Regions from separate parts of the Paenibacillus residui genome, predicted to be linked through region 1. Evidence: riboswitches for the same ligand, from Rfam matches in the RefSeq annotation. Region 1 holds a riboswitch; each other region holds the start of a gene.
The links. Region 1 has a riboswitch for thiamine pyrophosphate ahead of ACFQ03_RS15835 (ABC transporter substrate-binding protein). Riboswitches for the same ligand answer to the same signal wherever they lie in the genome.
Positions count from the first base shown of each region.

Region 2: another riboswitch for thiamine pyrophosphate. It lies ahead of tenA (thiaminase II); the one in region 1 lies ahead of ACFQ03_RS15835 (ABC transporter substrate-binding protein).
Region 3: another riboswitch for thiamine pyrophosphate. It lies ahead of ACFQ03_RS22615 (ABC transporter ATP-binding protein); the one in region 1 lies ahead of ACFQ03_RS15835 (ABC transporter substrate-binding protein).
Region 4: another riboswitch for thiamine pyrophosphate. It lies ahead of ACFQ03_RS25090 (YkoF family thiamine/hydroxymethylpyrimidine-binding protein); the one in region 1 lies ahead of ACFQ03_RS15835 (ABC transporter substrate-binding protein).

Region 1 covers NZ_JBHTIU010000051.1:21,270-26,387, forward strand. Annotated here, with positions in the region: gene ACFQ03_RS15830 (cobyrinate a,c-diamide synthase) at 1-861, opposite strand, end outside; TPP riboswitch at 1,943-2,053, shown strand; gene ACFQ03_RS15835 (ABC transporter substrate-binding protein) at 2,427-3,422, shown strand; gene ACFQ03_RS15840 (thiamine-binding protein) at 3,443-3,727, shown strand; gene ACFQ03_RS15845 (ABC transporter permease) at 3,727-4,488, shown strand; gene ACFQ03_RS15850 (CD3324 family protein) at 4,558-4,848, opposite strand.
Region 2 covers NZ_JBHTIU010000028.1:147,701-152,818, forward strand. Annotated here, with positions in the region: gene thiM (hydroxyethylthiazole kinase) at 1-731, opposite strand, end outside; gene thiD (bifunctional hydroxymethylpyrimidine kinase/phosphomethylpyrimidine kinase) at 728-1,534, opposite strand; gene tenA (thiaminase II) at 1,531-2,223, opposite strand; TPP riboswitch at 2,428-2,538, opposite strand; gene ACFQ03_RS09295 (carbohydrate ABC transporter permease) at 2,604-3,545, opposite strand; gene ACFQ03_RS09300 (carbohydrate ABC transporter permease) at 3,639-4,535, opposite strand; gene ACFQ03_RS09305 (DUF5696 domain-containing protein) at 4,532-5,118, opposite strand, start outside.
Region 3 covers NZ_JBHTIU010000094.1:17,731-22,848, reverse strand. Annotated here, with positions in the region: gene ACFQ03_RS22625 (M42 family metallopeptidase) at 1-752, opposite strand, end outside; gene pdxK (pyridoxine/pyridoxal/pyridoxamine kinase) at 925-1,743, opposite strand; TPP riboswitch at 2,155-2,270, shown strand; gene ACFQ03_RS22615 (ABC transporter ATP-binding protein) at 2,428-3,228, shown strand; gene ACFQ03_RS22610 (Glu/Leu/Phe/Val family dehydrogenase) at 3,813-5,078, opposite strand.
Region 4 covers NZ_JBHTIU010000108.1:12,833-17,950, reverse strand. Annotated here, with positions in the region: gene ACFQ03_RS25100 (ABC transporter ATP-binding protein) at 1-1,438, opposite strand, end outside; gene ACFQ03_RS25095 (ECF transporter S component) at 1,422-2,012, opposite strand; gene ACFQ03_RS25090 (YkoF family thiamine/hydroxymethylpyrimidine-binding protein) at 2,027-2,629, opposite strand; TPP riboswitch at 2,717-2,818, opposite strand; gene ACFQ03_RS25085 (extracellular solute-binding protein) at 2,985-4,622, opposite strand; gene ACFQ03_RS25080 (carbohydrate ABC transporter permease) at 4,690-5,118, opposite strand, start outside.

The DNA of each region.
Region 1 (5,118 bases):
CGGCTCGGCCCCCGGGGGCCGCAGCGATAGCACCGGGGCGGCCGACTGCTCCGTCTGCGAGGCGCCCGGCTCGGGCCGGCGGAGCGCCCCGGGCTGCGGCGATGGCGGCGAAGCGGGGACCTGCTGCGGAAAGATGGTCCGCTCCGCAAGGACCGGCGGCGACTCCGCGAGGGCCAGCAAGCCATCGAGGTCGATCCCGGATTCCGCGAGGTCGGCCAGCCGCTCGAACAGCGGCTGCAGCTCGCCTCGCGCTAACGCCGGGATCAGCCCGAGATGGCGCTCTGGCAAGGCGACGGCATCGTCCCTGCGCAGCCAGCCGAGTGCGGGAATTCCGCACTCCTGCTCGATGGCTGCCCGGACGATGCCGTAGTGCCCCTCGCTTCCGACGCGGTTCGCGATGACTCCGGCTATCCGGATGTCATCGGCGAACCGCTGGAAGCCCTGCACGATCGCCGCCGCCGAGCGGCCCATGCCGCTGCAGTCGACGACGAGCACGACCGGGCATTCCAGCAGTTGGCTGATCTCTGCCGTACTGCCCGCATGGCTCGTCGGGTCTTTGCCGTCATAGAAGCCCATGACCCCCTCGATGACGGAAATATCCGCCCCCTGTGATCCGCGGACATAGATTTCCCTTACTCCCATCGGGGACATCATCCAGCTGTCCAGGTTGCGGGAGATCCTGTCCGTAATGGCGGTATGATAGCCGGGATCGATATAATCCGGTCCGCATTTGAACCCCTGCACCGCCTTGCCCCGTCTTCTCAATGCGGCCATGATTCCGAGAGCGGCCGTCGTTTTGCCGCTCCCGCTGCCCGTCCCGGCGATAAGAATCCGTCTGTCCGTCGGCTGTTCCGTTCTCAATTTTCTTCCCCCTTATATTCCTGCATCCGGCTGTGTCTCTAAGATAATACAACCGCATCACCGTATAGTTCCTATAAGCCTTTCTCTTCGCCCAGTATACCTGTTAAGCTTTGATTTTGCCATTCTCTTAAGCGATCGGGATGGCGGCCGACGATAATATAGGAGGAACTCTTGCTTCCATAAAGTGTGGACCCCGGCTGCTTCGCAGCAAAGCTTTGGATAATAATTAAGTAGGCGAAATTACTAGAAATAATAAGAGAAAGGGAGAATATGGATGAATAAGGGGCTATTTTTTTAATAGATTAAAATTAATAGAATTTTTAGAATATTTACATAATATTAAAACTCTGATAGGATTGCAGTAAGCTAAACACCAAACAAACACAAGATACCCAGTATCCTTATCTCATCTCCTCGACACAGCTGTTTACCGGAATGGGACCCTAAGGGCGACAGTGAATTGGAATTCCGATTCGAACCGCCATCCATATTAAAGAGCCCACTCCGTTAAATAGATATATACTCTTAGCGGGAAAGGGGATAGTCCAATGGAGCAGCGTTAGCGAAGCATGCTGTAATCAGGTTGCATGAAGGAAGAAGTCCCGTGACAGCTTTTTCCGTAATCTGTGGGCATGTGGGAACTCATATCAGCTCTTTCTGCCAAGCATGCATAGCATGTAAATGAAAGGGTTAACTAATAAGAAAGGATTGGACATGCTGGGCATGTGAATCGCAGGAGGTTAATGGAAGTAAAGTGAATATGGAAATTCAAAGATAAGGCTCCGTTTATTTTAATGAGAAAATAGACGGAGTCTTTTTATGTTCTTCACGATTTGCCTAACTACCATGAAGCACCCATTTGTAATGAACACGCATTTAAATTTCTCCGAGGCCAGCAAATAGCAAGTTCCGCCGCAGCCTGCCGATCCGTTTTTCCACTTGCCTTATTCAACCTCAATTGTGCAGGGCCCTTGTCCGATTTCGGTAACGGTCCCAACTCCGGATGATCCGCTCAGTGGACACATTTCCCTATTCACGCTATAATATAGTCGCAATGGCCGTTGCATCCTGTTGTTTTACAACTTCATAACCGGGGAGCTGGACTAGGCCGGCTGAGATTGTATCCCGCAAGATACTGACCCTTTAACCTGATCTGGGTAATGCCAGCGTAGGGAATACTGCATATGGTCCATCCATGTGCCGCCTATATGCTATTTTGCGCCCTTAGATCAGGGGCGTTTTTTTATGCATTTTTCCAACATGAACATAACAAGGGAGGAAGTAAGGGAATCATCGCCATTCAAGGGAAGAATGAACTCGCTTAAGCCATGCTGAATATCGGCTGGTCAGACGCTCGGAACGAAACCGATCACCGTGCGAAAGCCGGTTCGTGATCCGGCGGCAATTTTTTATCCGGAGACGAATATGCTCTACTGGTCCGGATTTCCGCCTATGCTGTAGGACTATCCCGGCAAAGGATTATCGGATTCATCCATATCTTCTCATGATGGAGTACACGAGTCCCCTTAACGTTAACTATGAAATCATTAACCTGGAAAAAACTAATGTTCGTCGCCTTGACCGCTCTTCTAATGCTAACCGCCTGTGGCAATAAAACCGAGCCGGCGCCGGACAGTGCTCCAAGCGATAAACTGACGGATGTCACTCTTGTTCTCAACTGGTTTCCGAATACCAATCATACCGGCTTATATGTGGCGCAAGACTTAGGATACTACGAAGAGGCCGGTCTGCGCGTCAATATCGTTCCCCCGGGGGTCAACGGATCGACGGCTATTGTCGGCTCCGGCGAAGCCGCCTTCGGTGTAAGCATCCAGGAGAACGTAACGGAAGCCCGCATTCAGGGAGTTCCGGTGGTCTCCATCGCCACATTGATGCAGCATAATACCTCCGTCTTCGCATCGCCCGTGGACAAAAATATTAAGAGCCCGAAAGATTTCGAAGGCAAAGTATATGGCGGCTTCGGCTCTCCGGCGGAGGAGGGAGTGCTGCAGTCCTTGATGCAGGCCGATGGGGGTGCCGATGTCAACACGGTGAAAATTGTCAACCTGGGCGAAGCCGATTTCTTCACCGCTGTTCAGCGGGATGTCGACTTCTCCTGGATCTTCTACGGCTGGACCGGAATCGAGGCCGAGCTGCGCGGGGTTCCGCTCAATCTCATCCCTCTTACGGATTACTCCGAGAAATTGGACTACTATACTCCGCTGTTAATCACTAACGAGGAGACCATTAAGGAACAGCCGGAGCTGGTCAAGGCTTTCCTCGCCGCAACGGCCAAAGGCTTCCAATATGCAATGGACAAGCCGGAGGAAGCTGCGAAAATACTGCTGAAAGCAGCGCCGGAGCTGGATGAAGAGCTGGTCATGGCCAGTCAGAAATGGATCAGCCCGCGTTATCAGGATGATGCACCGCAATGGGGCATTCAGAAAAAATCGGTATGGGTCAACTATGCGGATTGGATGAGAGAACACGGATTAATCGAGCAGGAATTCGATGCCGATGCTGCCTTTACGAACGATTTTCTGCCTGAGCCCGCACAATAACTGCAAGAAGGGAGAGCCGAATGATGGCGAATGCGCTCGTTAGCTTTGAAACGATCCCGAGAACGGAGGACGCTGTTCCATATATTGACTTGGCGGTAGACATTATACGGAAGTCTGGCGTCAAATATGTGGTCGGGCCGATGGATACGATGATGGAAGGAGAATTGGAGCAGCTGCTCGAAATTGTCAAGCAAGTGAACGTGGAGCTTGCGAAATTGGGCGGAGGCGGAATCTCCTCCGTTATCAAAATCCATTATGATCCCAAGGGAATTTCAATGGCACAGATGACGGAGAGGTACGAATAATGAGCGGCGGCTCCCGATGGAAAACCTGGCTGCCTCCTGTTGGGGCAGCCCTCCTCTTTCTAATCGTCTGGCAGTTATCCACTATGTGGTTCGATGTCCAGAAATGGATTCTGCCCGGTCCGATTCAAATCGTTCAGGAAGGAATTACCCAATGGCCAAGGGTGTGGATGCATACCACCACCACCATTCAGCTCACCCTGATCGGCTTCGCCTCCGGGATCGGAATCGGCTTGATCACGGCTATCTTCCTGCATCAGTTTCCATGGATCAAAAGAGCACTGTATCCGTTTCTGATCCTGACCCAGAATATTCCCATTATTGCCCTGGCTCCTTTACTGCTTATCTGGTTCGGCCTCGGCCTCTTCCCGAGAATAATCATTATTATTATCGTCTGCTTCTTTCCGGTCACTATCTCGACCTTGAACGGACTGAGACTGACCGACGCCAACATGCTTAAATTTATGGCAATGTCCGGCGCCTCCAAGAGACAGACCTTCTGGAAGCTGGAGCTTCCTCATGCAATTCCCAGCCTGTTCTCCGGCTTGAAAATATCGGCCACTTACAGTGTGATGGCCGCCTTCATCGCCGAATGGCTGAGCGCCAGCGAGGGCATCGGAACCTATATGAGGACCGCGAACTCCGCTTTCCGCGCGGATCGGGTATTTATCGGCATCATCGTCATCGTGGCGTTCAGCATGATTTTGTTCGGCTGCATCGTCCTCCTGGAAAAGTGGTTCACCCGGTGGAAAACGGCGAAATAATTATCTGTGAACATCCATCTTATCGCCAAAAAGGCGGCCAAATGTCCATCGGACACTTGGCCGCCTGATCTATCTCGTCGCGTTCGAAGCGCGCTCCTTGTTCTTGCCGATTATTTTACGGATGCTGTCTTCCGACAGATGAAAGGTCTGTATCAATTCCACCATCTTGGACCCGTTCTTATATTGACGGTAAATTTCTTTATTTCTCCGTTCCAGAAGCAATCGAGCCCCGTTATTTTCACCCCAGCCCGCACGTTTCTTCTCTCTCTTGGGGATGTAAATGATTTCTCCTTGAATATACTCCTGCAGCTGCTTCAAAAGGCTAGGGGGAAGAACATCCTTTCCATTTTTGTAGCTCACAGATGAAAACCTCCTCATTTATTGTCCTGCCGTTGCAACGGTTATTAAAAATAAGGTTAGCTGCTTTCATCTTGACACCTCCTTTTCTATATTATGTATATGCCCAGCGTTCGATAAGGAAAAAAAAGAACAAAAAAAACACGATAACCCAATCGTGCCTGTCGGTGATGCCTATATCATTCAGGTGACGGTTACAGATAATGCAAAGCTATTCAGTTAGAACCCCTTGGATAAAACGAATTTTTTGAATCATTGCTATCTTCTCCTTTC
Region 2 (5,118 bases), on a different contig from region 1:
TCAAGAAAAGCGGGCAGGAACGTACCGGGACCGCGTACTTCGGGACGGGCTGCCGCATACTCCGCCGCCAGCCCGTAGAAGGATACGGCCGTATAGGCTTGCTCCAGGGCATCGGCATCGGTCGTCAGGCAGGCGGCCAGAATCGAGCCTAGCAAACAGCCGCCGCCCGTTATTTTGGTCAACAGCGGATGGCCGGTTTCATTAACGAGCAGCTTGTCCTCACTCGCGATATAATCGGTTTCCCCCGTAACGACCGCTATCGTGCTGTAACGCTTCGCCACTTCCCCGGCCACTGCCGCCGCATCGCCGCCGCCTATGGAATCGACGCCGCGGGTTTCCCACGGAATATCGGCCAGATAAGCCATTTCCCCGGCATTGCCCTTGACCGCGGCCAGCTTCACCTCCTGCAGTATCTCCCGCCCCGCTTCTTTAGTGAAGGCCGAGCAAGCAATCGCCACCGGATCAAGGACGACGGGGATCCCTTTTTGATTCGCGGCTTTACCTGCTTTGACCAATGCCGGCACTTCATCGCGAGAGAGTGTGCCTAAATTGATCAGAACCCCGTCGGATGCCGCTGCCAGCGGTTCCGCCACTTCTATATATTTGGCCATGGCGGGCGTACCGCCGAAAGCGAGCAGCCCGTTGGCGCTGAAATTCATGACCACCTGATTGGTCAGGTGATAGATAAACGGCACTTGTCGGCGAACTTGATCGATAATCGACTGATTCATGCTTGGCTGCCTCCGATCCGCGGCGCCCAATGATTCGTCGGGCCATTGCCTTTCCCAAGCGGCAAGGAATGGCGGATGGCCGCGGTAATATAGTCTTTGGCCTTACGTGCGGCCTCATATAAAGGAAGCCCCTGCGCCAAATAGGCGGTAATCGCGGCCGATAACGTACAACCGGTACCGTGCGTGTTGGTCGTCTCGATTCTATCCGCAGACAGAGCGTACAGCTTTTCCCCGTCGTATAGAATATCTACAGCTTCTCCGCGTAAATGTCCGCCTTTGACAAGCGCGGCTCCGGCCCCGTACAGGTTAACGAGCGCTACGGCCGCTTCCTCCATATCCGCTGTCGTTGTAATCGTACCGCCGGTCAAGCTCTCCGCCTCCGGTATATTCGGAGTGACGATGCTGGCGAGCGGCAGGAGCCTGTCCCTCAAGAAGGCGCGCGCATCCGGATCAATGAGCGCATCCCCGCTTGTCGCTATCATGACGGGGTCCAGCACATAAGGGGCTTTAATTTCCGGAATCTTCCTTGTCAACAATTCCATCATGTCCAAGCTGGCAATCATGCCTGTTTTAAAAGCGTGAACCGGTATATCCTCTGTAACGGAATCCAGTTGACGACCGATGAAAGCCGTCGAATGATGGACGACATCCTGGACTCCGGTCGTATTCTGCGCGAGAACGGAAGTAATGACGGACATTCCGTACACCTGCAGTTCTTGAAATGTTTTCAGATCGGCCTGGATACCGGCGCCGCCCGTCGGGTCCGTTCCGGCAATGGTGAGAGCACAAGGAACACGCTTCATGGCGCAGTCACTCCAATGTTTCCGGCGGGCCATGTTTCGCAAGTCAGGGACATTTCCCAGAAGCAGAGCTCGAGCTGGCAGCTTTTTCGAAAGGCGTCGCGCATCCGGTTTTTCTCGGCTTCCGAGGCTTCTTCGGCACAAGCATCGAGCCGCTTGCACAAGGTTTCGGTGAGTGCTTCTATTCCCGAGTCGGCATAGAAAGTAATCCAGCGATAAAAAGGATGGTTCGCTTGAGGCTTATATTTCTCCATGAGCACCTTGCCGATTTCCAAATAGGTCCATGGGCACGGCAAGAGAGCGGCGTAGATTTCCCCGAGTGAACCGGTATAGGCATGATACATCATATGCTTCACATAATGATCCGCAGTTGGCGGGAGTGGATGACCCTGCAATTCCTTATAGGAAACGCCGATATAGTCGCACAAATTCATATGCGGGCCGGTTTCCGAGTGTAAGGTAAAGCCTACCTGTTCATGGAAAAAGGCAATATCGCTGCGAGTATCCGACTTGGACATGGCAATCGCATAGATTTTCATAAATGCGTTCAAATATTCAAAATCGGCTTTTACATAATGCATGACCGCTTCTTTGGCAATATCTCCGCGGCCGATCCCTTCTACAAACGGATGATGGAAAATCATTTCGAACAAATCCTGGTTGGTTTCCCGTAATTGTTGAGTAAAAGTCATTGGAACCGCCTCCTTGAATGTTGAAAATCAATAGAATTGCATAGAATCGCTTGCAAGTTCAGCCGAATGGGCTGCAAATTGGCTGGATGGAGAAGGAACCTCCTTTCTTCATGGGGGGGAGAGGGAATCGGATAAATAAAAAAGAACCGATTCATGGCATTCATGAACCCGGTTCTTGGTCTGCGGAAATAATAGGGTATACAAATACCCTAGTGACTACTTCCCTCCGCTGGTACTAACCAGATCAGGTTCATAAGAGTTGGAAGCTATCTGCGTTCCTCTCAGCCCGAATATAGGGCACCCCTAGTAGTTTGAATAATGTATTAAATTGCAAGCAAATTTATATTAACATATCTGGAATAGACTGTCATCCAACATTTTCATCCTACAATTCCGGAGCGTTCGATACTCTTCATAAAGTAACGCTGAATTTCGAGATAGAGAATCAGGATTGGAAGGATGACAAGGACACATCCGGCCATCGTTGTCGCCTGGCCCACATTGGCGCTGGCCGTCCCTCCCGACATCGAGTTCAGCGACTGCCCGAGGAAGGGCAGCATCATCGGCAGAGTAAATTTATCACGGTCGACCAGGAAGATGGCCGGCTCGAAGAAATCGTTCCAGTGCCAGACCACTGAAAGGATCGCCGATACGAGTAAAGGCGGGATGGAAACCGGCAGCACGATACGGACGAAGGTTCGCAGCGATCCGCAGCCGTCCACCCGGGCCGCATCCTCCAGCTCATGGGGCAAGCCGCGGAAAAACTGGCGGAAGATGAAGATAAACAAGGCCCCGCGCAGTCCGTTAGCGAAGAAGCTCGGCACAACCATGGGCAGAATCGTATTGATCCAGTTCAATTCCTTGTATTGAATAAACATCGGCACGATGATCGTTTGCGGAGGCACTATCATGGTAAACATAGCGAGCGCGAACAACAGCTCCCTGCCCGGGAAGCGGAAGCGGGCGAAGCCGTAGCCGACTACCGCGCAGGACAGCATCTGGCCGGTCACGGTGAGCAGCGTCAGGACGACCGTGTTTTTCAGATAGGGCAAATAATTAAGAGCCGCGTAGGCGTCGAAATATCCCTTCACACTGAACTGCTTCGGAATCCAGTATACCGTCGGATCGACCAGATCGCCCGGGGATTTGAACGAGGTCGAGATCATGAAGAGAAACGGATACAGGAACACGAACGACAGCCCGATCAGAAAGAGATAGATGAACAGCCGGTAGATGCGATATGCGATTTTCCACCTGCGAATCCCTTCCGCGGCCAAAGCCATTCTTGCCCCGATACTCGGGCGGGTACGAACAGTCTGCATCGTTAAACCTCCTCCTTATGCTTCCGCATGTAGCCGCATAGACTGGGATGGCTTCCGACATGCCGTTGAAGCAAGCGCGCCGCCCACTCTGTGTTACCTGTCCCCTGCGTAAAATACGCTCTTGCGGGTCAAGGTGAAGATCAGCACAATCAGCAGAAATACGAACACGAAATAAATCCAGCCGAGCGCCGCGGCATAACCGAACTCAATATCGGTGAACGCCACCTTCTGGATATAGCGCATAACGTTATTGCGCATGTCCGTGAACGAGTCCACCAGCGTGAAAATTCCGTTGAGAAGCAGCAGCGGGGTCATGAGCGGAAACGTAATTTTCCAGAACATTTCCCAAGGAGTGGCGCCGTCGCATTTCGCCGATTCATACAGCGAATCCGAAATTCCCTGCAGTCCGGCCAGAAAGAGCAGAATCTGGATTCCCGTCTTCCAGAAAATGATCGTCAGTCTGCCCATGATGTCGGACAGCGTCTTGACCAAATCATTCGGCAGGTACATAGCGATGGCTTCGGGCACCGCAAGCCCGTTGGCAACGCCTTCGCGCATCATTTCCGTCGGATCCTTCACCGCATCCAGCCCGCCTATCCCCTGGCCCAGAAGCTGCTGCATCACGAAGCCCGAGCCGATCAGCACCGGCAGGAAGAAGGCTCCGCGGAAGAACATCCGGCCTACGGTTTCCTGGTTTAATAAAGTGGCGATGAAGAAGGAAAAGACAAGGATGAGCGGAATCTCAACGATGGCATCCTGAATAGCCTTATAAAAGAACGGGATAAACTGCGTGTCCTTCAAAATCGCTTTCGAATAGTTGTCCCAGCCGACGAAGGTCATCTGCAAATCAGCCACCGCCTGAATTTCACGAAAGCTCATATAGAGGGACTTGATCAGCGGATAGACGAGGAAGGCGGCAAAGCCGACCAGCCACGGGGAGATGAAGAGAAGCCCGCTGATCCTCTTTCTTCTTTCCAGGCCCAGCTTCATTCCCCCACCTCCTTGGTCAAAACAGCGTAATCCAGCGGTTTAACCGTCGTCCCTTCCGTCTCATAAGGAATAGAGCCATAATTGACGATTACCCTCGTTCCATCCTCGTAACCCGTCTCGTATACATTCCGTTCCAGCTTGCGATGAGAGGTCATCGCGAGCCCCCAGGTATGCCCGAGCCTCTCGTTCAGCTCCCGGTACTGCTCGATGATGACCGGAGCCCATTGCCCGAAGGCAGAGCTGAACAGCTTGCGGTATTCCGTGAAGCGAAGCTCCTCCGGCTCCTGCCAGGTCAATTCGTAGAGAAGCATACTTCCGTATTCCACCCATCTAAGGAATCCCTGCCGCTGATCGTGATGGATATTGAGCGGGATGTCGCCGCTGTACGGAATGCTGCCATGGACAATCATCGGGTAGAAAGGAACGGCCTCGTCTGTGAAGACGTAGCGGGAGTCCTCCAGCGGAAGATCCGACAACCGGTCCGCCAGGTGAAGAACATATTGATTTCCGCCGTGAACCGCCGCCTTCCCGTTCATCTCCCGGGATTCCCGAAGCATGGAGAGCCACTGCCCGACGGTTCCTT
Region 3 (5,118 bases), on a different contig from region 1:
TTGTCGTTGATTCCCGGAGTATCGCCGGCAATACCGACATCTACAGAGAATCCGATATCCGGCTGAATCAGATTCGTAGCCGTCTTCGCTCCCCGCAGGCCGACTTCTTCCTGTACGGTACCGACGCCGTATACGGTATTCGGGTGATCGACATCTTTCAGCTGGCGAAGCACATCGATCGCTATGGCACATCCGATCCGGTTATCCCATGCCTTGGCCATCAGCAGCTTGTCGTTCTTCATCACCGTAAATTCACATACCGGGAAGATGGAATCCCCCGGCCGGACCCCGAACTCCATTGCTTCTTCCTTGCTGGACGCGCCGATATCGATGAACATATCTCGCTTCTCTACCGGCTTCTTGCGGGCGTCGGGCGAGAGAATGTGCGGAGGCTTCGAGCCGATGACTCCCGGAATTTTCTCTCCGGAACGGGTGACCACGGTAACTCTTTGGGCGAGCATAACCTGCTCCCACCAGCCGCCCAGCGTCTGAAACTGGAGGAAGCCCTTGTCATCGATATGCGTTACCATAAATCCGATTTCATCGAGATGACCGGCGATCATAATTTTCGGCCCTTCGGTTTTCCCTTTCTTAACGGCGATCAAGCTGCCCAGCCGATCTACAGTCACTTCATCGGAGTAGGGCTCTATGTACTTCTTCATAACCGCACGGGGCTCGTCCTCGTTGCCGGGCACTCCATTCGCATCGGTTAAATCTTTGAGCATCTGTAAAGTAGTATCCAATTCAGCCATCTTTTTCTTCCTCCTTTGATATGGAACGAAGTTAAGTGTTTTCATCTAAACTTTATCACATTATTTGGAAATCAGAAACCATCAAGAAGGATGAGGTGATACTAATTTTCCGTTTTTGAAGCTAAAGCAGAGCCCGCTTCCTTTAACAGGCCGCGGGCTTCATATGACTGTATTAAATGCTGCCGCCCTCGTAATTGCGGTAAGCGCCATGGTTCGTGGGGCCGACATAGCTGTTCAGGGCGAAGGAATGGCGAATGGCCGCCGTAATGAACTTCTTGGCCGTGTGAATGGCTTCCCGGACGCTCTTGCCCTTGGCCAATTCAGCAGTAATGGCGGATGAGTAGGTACAGCCTGCGCCATGGGTATAGGTGGTGCTGATCTTCTCCGATTCCAGAATCTCGAAGGTCTCCCCATCGTACAGCAGATCGATCGCACGGGTTTCGCTGACGAGCTTGCCGCCGCCTTTGATCAGGACGTATTTGGCTCCGAGCGAATGAATCTTCACCGCTGCTTCTTTCATCTGCTCCACCGATTTGATCGGGCCGTAGCCGCTTAGTTGGGAAGCCTCGAACAGGTTCGGCGTCACGACCAGCGCTTTCGGAACGAGCACGTCACGCAGGCTGTTGTTCGTCTCCGGATGAAGAGCCTCATCCGCCCCCTTGCAGACCATAACCGGGTCCACGACGACGTTGGTCAACTGATATTTCTCGATTTTGCTGGCCGCCATCTCGATAATCTCGATGGAGCCGAGCATACCGGTTTTGGCAGCGTCTACTCCGATTCCGCAAATGATCGTTTCCAATTGGGCTTCCAGAACATCGGCGGAAATCGGGAAGACGTTATGAAACCAATTATTATGCGGATCTTGTGCGACTATGGTAGTTAGAGCGGTCATGCCATAGACTCCGAGCTCCTGGAAAGTCTTGAGGTCGGCTTGTATTCCGGCGCCTCCGCTGCTGTCGGAACCTGCAATGGTTAGTGCTTTTTTCATAATCTTCGCAAAGATACACGTGATACGAGTATTAGAGAGGGAATGATCCGAATCTCTTCTCCCGGGAAGTCACGTCTCCTTGCTTCCTCCTTTTTGTAACAGGGTATAATCGTGCCGCAAGGCGGCTTACAAAACAAAATGGACTACCCCAATATATTACTATGATTTCGCCAATCGATAAACCTATTCCGAGAAAAAAAGAGCTACTTGTTCAGCATCATGGAGAAAAGGGGCGCTAATGGACAATTCCGGCACCAGGGTCTATAATGTCATCAGAGTGAATGAGCTTGGGCGAAGCAGAATCTCAAGGAATCCATCCGGTTAAGTACCGCTTGAGTTTCGGGGCTGCGCCAACAAAGGCAGCGGCTTAAGCTCGTCAGACACTATCGGAAAAATTATAAATAACATGATATTAGATGCCAGGGGTGCTGGAATCCGGCCGGCTGAGATTGTATCCCTTAAAGATACTGACCCTTTCAGAACCTGATCTGGGTAATGCCAGCGTAGGAAAGCAGCAGATTCGCTTTTTGTTTTGGCATGCGCGCTCCCGGTGAAGGGGGCTTTTTTTAAATTACAGGTATAAGTTTTGAATTCTTATTCAGTTCTACAAGGACGGCGACTGCCGTTTATCCTTGAGGGGTTGGCTGAAGGGATTCTTGAGAGGTTCTGCATATTTTGAACGGAATGGAGGACAAGGCATTGGAAAATCAACTGGAGCTGCACCATATTACTCAAATTTTCAACACGAAAGGAAAACCCGCTCCGGTGCTGGACGAGGTCTCTTTAACCGTGCGCAAGGGGGAGTTCGTCTCCATTATAGGGCCCTCCGGCTGTGGAAAAAGCACCCTGTTTCACATCATCGGCGGCCTGATCCGGCCTACGGGGGGACGGGTGAACATGGAAGGGAAAGATGTAACCGGGCAGCAAGGACATATAAGCTATATGCCTCAGCAGCCTGCGCTGTTCCCTTGGCGGACGATCGAGGACAATGTCATTCTCGCCAGAGAGGTTGCCGGCTTGCCCAAACGGGAGGCTCTGGAAGAAGCGAGAGTCTGGCTCTCCAGAGTCGGATTAGGCGGCTACGAGAAAGCTTATCCCCATGTATTGTCCGGGGGGATGCAGCAGCGTGTGGCTTTCCTCCGGGCCCTGCTCAGTCCGCAGGAGCTGATCTGTCTGGATGAACCGTTCAGCGCGTTGGATGCATTAACGAGAACGGAAATGCAGAGCTGGCTGTTGGATATTTGGGAGGTCCATCAACGGTCGGTGCTGTTCATAACACATAATATAGAAGAAGCGCTGCTGCTGTCGGACACCGTCTACCTCTTTTCCAGCAGGCCCGCCAAGGTGCTTAGGAAAATAGACGTTCCTTTCTCCCGCCCACGGCAGGAGTCCCTGCTAACGGACCCTGATTTTATCCGCTTAAGACAAGATATTTACCAACAAATGAAGGAGGAGCAGGGGAAGATGCGCCAGGCGATCCGTTAGGGGCTTGGGGGGCTGCCTTTGAATCCGCTGGTTTCAAAATGTAAGATAGTATAAGTTTTGCATGGAAATTAGTTCCAGGTGCATAGGCGTCTAACTACCTTGAAAATCCACCCATTTTCACAATCTGATGGTGCCGCGGTCAGCGGCATGGGGGGCTAAATGGATTTTATACAGCTAATTTGCTTCCTTTTCCGCTGCAAACGGCAACTAACTGGAAATCCTACAGGTAGTTTGGGCAAAATGGGCGATATCTGCAAAAAACTTGATTTTAAATGTAGTTTTTCCAGCTAGTTCAGTCACTTTGCGCCGCCGCCTTGAATCTAACTGTACAAAATCCAGTTAGAACCCATAACCGCAACTATGGAGTACCATCATCCACATCCGATAAACAGGAAACGGGGTTGTCACCATAAGTCGATCTATAATTTTTCAAGCCCCACCTAGAGTTTGGCTGCAAAAAAAGGACCCCGTCCCCACTCAGAGTGGGATTTGAGGTCCTTTTTGCTTCATTTTTGGATGTTCCCGTTTTATGCGAACGCTTTTGGGACAGCCCCGTTTATATATAGTTGGCGAATATTTCGGGATTATACCCAGCCTCTGGCTTCCATAGCTTCTTTGATGCGGAGCAAGGAAATCATGAAGGCTCCCGTACGTAAGTCGGTATTATACTCCTTGGCCAAATTACGCACTGCGTGATAGGAGTGAACCATTTTCTCCTGAAGCTTGCTGTTGACTTCTTCTTCCGTCCAGTAATGATTCATCAGGTTCTGAACCCATTCGAAGTAGGAAACTGTAACTCCTCCGGCGTTGGCCAGAATGTCCGGTATGACGATGATTCCTTTTTCGTTCAGAATTCTGTCCGCGCCCGGGGTCGTCGGACCGTTAGCGGCTTCTGCGATAATTTTCGCACGGATTCGGTCGGCATTGGCCGTTGTAATTACATTTTCCAAAGCCGCAGGAATAAGAATATCTACATCCAGAGCAAGCAAATCTTCATTAGAGATATGGTACTCGGCACCATAGTCGAGAAGAGAAGCCGTATCCTTCAGCCGTTCAGCCTCTTTCAGATCCAGTCCTTCAGGATTGTAAATTCCGCCCTTGGAGTCACTTACGGCAACAATTTTGCAGCCCATCTCGGTCAGCAGGTCGGCGGCAATCCGTCCGGCGTTTCCGAAGCCTTGAATGGCGACCGTTGTCTGTTCCGGAGTCCGGCCCAGCTCTTTAAGAGCTTCGATAATTGTGTAGACACAGCCTCTGGCGGTAGCTTCATTCCGTCCTTTGGACCCTCCAATGATGAGAGGCTTGCCGGTAATCACTCCGGGAGAGTTGTAGCCCTTGATCCGGCTGTAAGTATCCATCATCCAGCCCATAATTTGTGGGGTAGTATACACGTCCGGTGCAGGAATATCTTTCTCCGGTCCAACAATATCCGCAATAGCTTCCATAAAGCCTCGGCTAACTCTCTCCAGCTCGCCTTTGCTTAATTCATGGGGATCGCAGATAACTCCGCCTTTGCCGCCGCCGTATGGAAGCCCGACCACTCCACATTTGAAAGACATCCACATGGAGAGGGCCTTCACTTCGTCCATCGTCACGTCCGGGTGGAAGCGAATGCCGCCTTTGGTCGGTCCGATCGCGTCATTATGCTGAGAGCGGTACCCTTCGAACACTCTTACCGATCCGTCGTCCATTCTTACCGAGAAGGAGACCGCCAATACGCGTTTGGGCTTCTTGAGAATTTCGACTACGTGGCTGGGCAGATCCAGGACGGCTGCCGCAGAGTCGATTTGTCTCTGTACAATTTCAAAAGGATTAAGGCTCTCTATCTGTCCGACAACTTGTGCATGCATGGGTATCAACAACCTTTCTTAGAATGAAATTTGAACAAAA
Region 4 (5,118 bases), on a different contig from region 1:
TGGAGGCCACGCTGAGCCTTCTCTTCTGCCCCTGGCTGAGGGCAAACGGGTTCTCTTCGGCCAACTCCGCCAAACGAAACATACGCAGCGACTCTTGTACCCGCTCGCTAATTTCCCGCTCCGGCATTCCTTGAATCCGCAGGCTTAAGGCCACCTCTTCAAATACCGATGAGGTGACGAACTGGTGCTCGGGATTCTGGAATACAAGCCCGACTTGCCGGCGCAGCTCTCTCTCGTTCCAAGAAGATAAGGGACGACCATAGAGCGCAATCTCCCCTTGAGAAGGACCGGATAAAATCCCTGCCAATGCATGAGATAGGGTCGTTTTCCCAGCACCGTTAGGTCCTACAATGGCGAGCAGTTCGCCCGGATAAAGCTCCAGGCTCAGTTCCTGCAGAACAGACTTGTCTTTGCGGGAATAGGAAAATTGATTTAGCGTCATAAGAGGGGACTTCACAGCAAGAGCTTGCTCCTGCCCACATCGGGGCGGTACGGCCCCGCTGGCTGCCGGGTCCCCCTCCACCCCGGCATCCGGACAGCGAAGCGCAGCCGCCAATTCCGCCCATCCCCGGTAGGGCTCCTGAATTCCCGCCAGCAGCTCCCGCTCCGTCAGCGGATCATGACTGCCGGCATAGATGCCTTGGGCCCGCCAATCCTTCCCCATCCTGTAGGCCGTCGGCCACCATATCCCTTCCTCCCGACTCCATTCTTCGTGATTACGGAAGAAGTCTCTCAATCCTCCCTGGTACACCAGCTTCCCCCGGCGATCCATCGCCACAGCCCGATTGGCGACCGTCATCCAGTCATCCAGCTTATGCTCGATAATTACGAGCGTCAATGAGCTTCTCTTCCGCAAACGGTCTATCATGCAGACGAATTCCCGGGTCGACAGCGGATCCAGATTGGCCGTCGGCTCATCCAGAATGAGGACGCCGGGCTCCATAGCCAGAACGCATGCCAGGGCCAGCTTCTGCTTCATTCCGCCGGAGAGCTGATGGAGCTTGGACCTTCTGCATTCCGCAAGCCCTGTCCAATTCAGTGCCCGGTCGATTCGCGCGTCCATCTCCTCCGGAGGAACCGCCAGGTTTTCCAGGCCGAAGGCCACCTCATCCTCGACAGTCACCATACAGAACTGACTCTCCGGATCCTGGAAGACCATTCCGATGCGGCGGCTAATATCCGACCGGCTGTAAGAGCTTATTTCTTGGCCCTGCAGCAGAATTGTTCCGTCAGAATGACCATCCACCGCCTCCGGATACAGGCCGTTTATACAGTAAGCGAGCGTGCTCTTGCCCGATCCGCTCGGCCCCAGCAGAAGAACCGCATCGTTCTCCGCTACTTCGAAGCTGACGTTATCGATGACCGGAGCCGACTCTTCATCGTAAGCAAACGTCCACCGGCGCACCTCCAGCAGACGGGAGTTAACCTGCAATGTCATGATGCTCTCTCTTTCTTGCGGATTTGGCAATGGCAAAGCCTCTCAGCACCCCGGTCTTGGCAAGGCCGTCCGCCACCCCTTTGCCCAACAGGCCGGCCAGAACAGCCCCGCTGATGAGGCGAAGAATGAACATGGCCGTGACGTATCCCGGGTGAAGAGCCGCATAGCCCGAGACGAAGAAGCCCCACACGAAGCTGAACACCGCCGAGCCCATTCCCGCGCAGACCAGCACCCAGGTCGAATAGCGCTGCCAGCCGGTAGCGGCAAATACAGCCTCCGCCCCGAGCCCCTGAATCATCCCCGACAGCAGCAGTCTGGGGCCGGCCACATTGCCCATCAGCAGCTCGATGGCTGCGGTAATCGTCTCGGACACGAAAGCCGCCCCCGGTTTGCGGATAATGTAAGCGGCGATGATGGATACAATGAACCAGATGCCGAAGATAAACTCGTAGCCAATCGGGCCCATCAGGCCGACCAAGACATTGCCGAATTGTAGGAAAGCCAGATAGACTACGGCAAAAACGACCGATAACGCGGCAAGCACTACCACCTCGCGAAGCTTCCAACGCTTCATTACGGCAGCCCCCTCTACACTCTGTCCGGCTTCCTGGAAGGGCTGTTCGCAGAAAGCACGGCCGTCATGGTCACATGGGAAGCGAGCTTGCTCGCATTCACGAACGATTCTTCCAAAGAGGCAAACACTTCATGGGCATCCCCGTCCAATCGGCTCGCATAGTGAACGCCGCCGCTGAAGGTTCCCCGCGCTTTGGCCCGTTCGATTTGGTCATAAATAATTTTCATATAGCCTTGGTTCCCGAGAGGATACAGGGCGAACTGGCAAGCCGTCTCGATCGAATGCTGCCGCAAACCGGCCTCATTCATCCTCTCCTCATCCTCGGACAAATAGACGTCTCCTTCACTATCGCCCGGACAGCCTATAGAGAAAGTCCCGTTCCATACGACATGCAACCCGGAGACAGCAGCCTGAATGTAAACCGCCTTGGCCACATCGAAGACATGCTCGGCCTTCCCCCGAATACAAGTGCTGATATCATCCGTGCTCATCCATACTTTAGATCGATCCACCTTCTCCAACACGCCCATAATGATTTCTACGAACCGGTCCGACATGGGATAAAGAGAGAACCGGCAGCCGACGATCCGACTGGCTCCACAACCTGTCTGTTCCATTTGCGAACACCCTCCATGTAAATGGTTTTGAGCAAATAAAAAAACTGCACCCGGGCAAGATGCAGTTTAAACACAAGGCTAAAATAACGTTGTGCAGCTACACTTCCCCACGCTAGCATTACCTAGATCGGGTCCAAAGGGATCGGACAGCGTCCGTCTCAGCCGATTACGGCACCCCTAGTGCATTTGAATGAATATGCAGTTTTTTCATTGCTTGAGTCTTATCGTAGTGGAGTGCTTCCGGTTTGTCAATTGGCCCATCGGGCCTATTTCGGTGAAACGCAGCATTCCCCCGCTATTGCAGGGGAATGCTCATTTAGCCCGATGCTGAGAACTCATAAAAACGTTATTCGGGTTATTTCACAGCGTCAAACCCGCCGCCTTCGCGAATTTGTTTCGTGTAGTTTTCGAAAATTTCTCTTCCCTTATGCTTGGTCATCAGCTCCTCCAAATACTCGGGCCACTTGTCGGCCGGCAGATCGCCGAAGACGATTTTCGCATGAGTCGAGTTCATTTCCTTCCGGTAATCGGCAATATTGATGCCGGCCGGCGGTGTCACATAAGGTCCTCCAGTGTAAGGAACCGATTTATAGCTGAGCAATTCTTCCACGATAGCGCGGTCCCGTTCCGTTTCTTTCGGATTGATGATTTCCAGTCCGATTGGACTAGTATCGGAAACCCGGGTGAAGAAATCGTAAATTTGCAGGAATTTACCGTTCTCTTCGTTGATTTTTTGGATGACGTCCGGTTTTAACGTGACCTTGTTGCCTTCTCTCGTATAGGACTCGTTCTCCAGGCCGTAATGCGTCAGCAGGAAACCTTCCGGACTGGCCAGATAATCCAGGATGGCCATCATTCTTTTCACCTTATCCGGTTCTTGCTCGGCCAGCTGCTTGGGAACAACAAAGCCGAAGGAGCCTTGCGGATCCGTCTTGATCCCTTTGGCATCAGGGAAAGGATTGAACGGAACGATATCCGCTTCCGGATTGATTTGTCTTGCCCGGCTCACCGCGCTCGTCTCCACACTCTCCAGCGCAAAATCGCGGCCACCGGCTTTAACGATTCCCGCCTTGCCTTCGATGATCTTATTGAGATGCTCCGACCCCTTATTCAAGAACCAGTTGGGATCGACAATACCTTCCGCAATAGTATCTTTGATTTCCTGCAGTACCTTGACCGTATCCGGGTGGGAACCGGCGTCCACCAGCTTTCCTTCGTCAATATACATGGAGGCGTAGAAGCCGTTCTTGACCCAATGAGGCCAATCGAATCCGACATTGGCCCCATTGCCGGAAGTGGTGAAGCCGTAGGTGTCATTTTTGCCGTTCCCGTCGGGATCGTTAAAAGTAAATTGCCGCATCGCTTCCAGCATTTCTTCATAATTGGTCGGCACCGGAAGGCCTAATTTATCCAGCCAATCCTTACGAATATACCAAGCGCTGTACGCTGTAAGATCAAATGGAGTCGGCGCCCGCAGGCCGTCGTCTACCCCTTCAATCGTATAATAGCCTTTGAATTCGTTATCGCTAATCCATTTATAGTAATTGGGCATCGCCTCTTTAGTCATGAATGGGCGCAGATCGGCCACCAGACCGTCTTTGGCGTAGGTTTGGGAATCCCTCCCGCCGACGACTGCCAAATCCGGCGGAGTATTGGAGGCGAACCTTACATTGACTTTATTGGTCGAGTCCGGTCCGGCCGCCATATGGGTGATTTTCAGATTGACATTAAATTTCTCATCGATCGTTTTCTTGACGAAATCTTTATCTTCACTTGGAAGCGACCCTCCCGTACCGGTTGGGACAAAAAACTCAATATCATACTTTTTCCCCATATCATCCGTCTTGGGTGCCTCCGAAGGCTGTGTGGATGCAGAGGCATCCGGTGACGGGTTGGCCGCCGGTGCCGGTTCCGACTTGCCGCACCCGGTAAGCACAAGCATAGCCCCCATAATAATGGATAAAGATCCTCCTGCTATTGGTTTAATGCGCATTGGACTTCCCCTTTCCATGTTTTTGTAAAATGGCTTTTTAGCTATTGCATATCGTAGTTAGCCTTCATCAACCTTTGATCGCTCCCAGCATAACCCCCTTCGTGAAATACTTCTGGACAAACGGATAAACAAATAATATAGGCAACGTCGTAGCTACGACCATAGCCATCCGAATGGAGAATGGAGGAAGCTCGGCCTCCAAGCCCTGAACCTGGCTCATCATTTCCACGCTCATATTGGGCTGCTGCAGCATATCCCGCAAGATGACCTGAAGAGGATACAGCTTATCGTTCGTAATGAACATGATCCCTGCGAAAAATTCGTTCCAGTGGGCTACCGCATAGAACAATCCAATCGTCGCAATGATGGCCTTGGACAGCGGCAGTACGACCCAGAACAGCGTCTGCAAATCGTTGCAGCCATCGATCTTGGCCGCCTCCTGAATTTCAATCGACATATTCTCGAAGAATGTCTTGGCAATCAGCAGGTTGAAGGT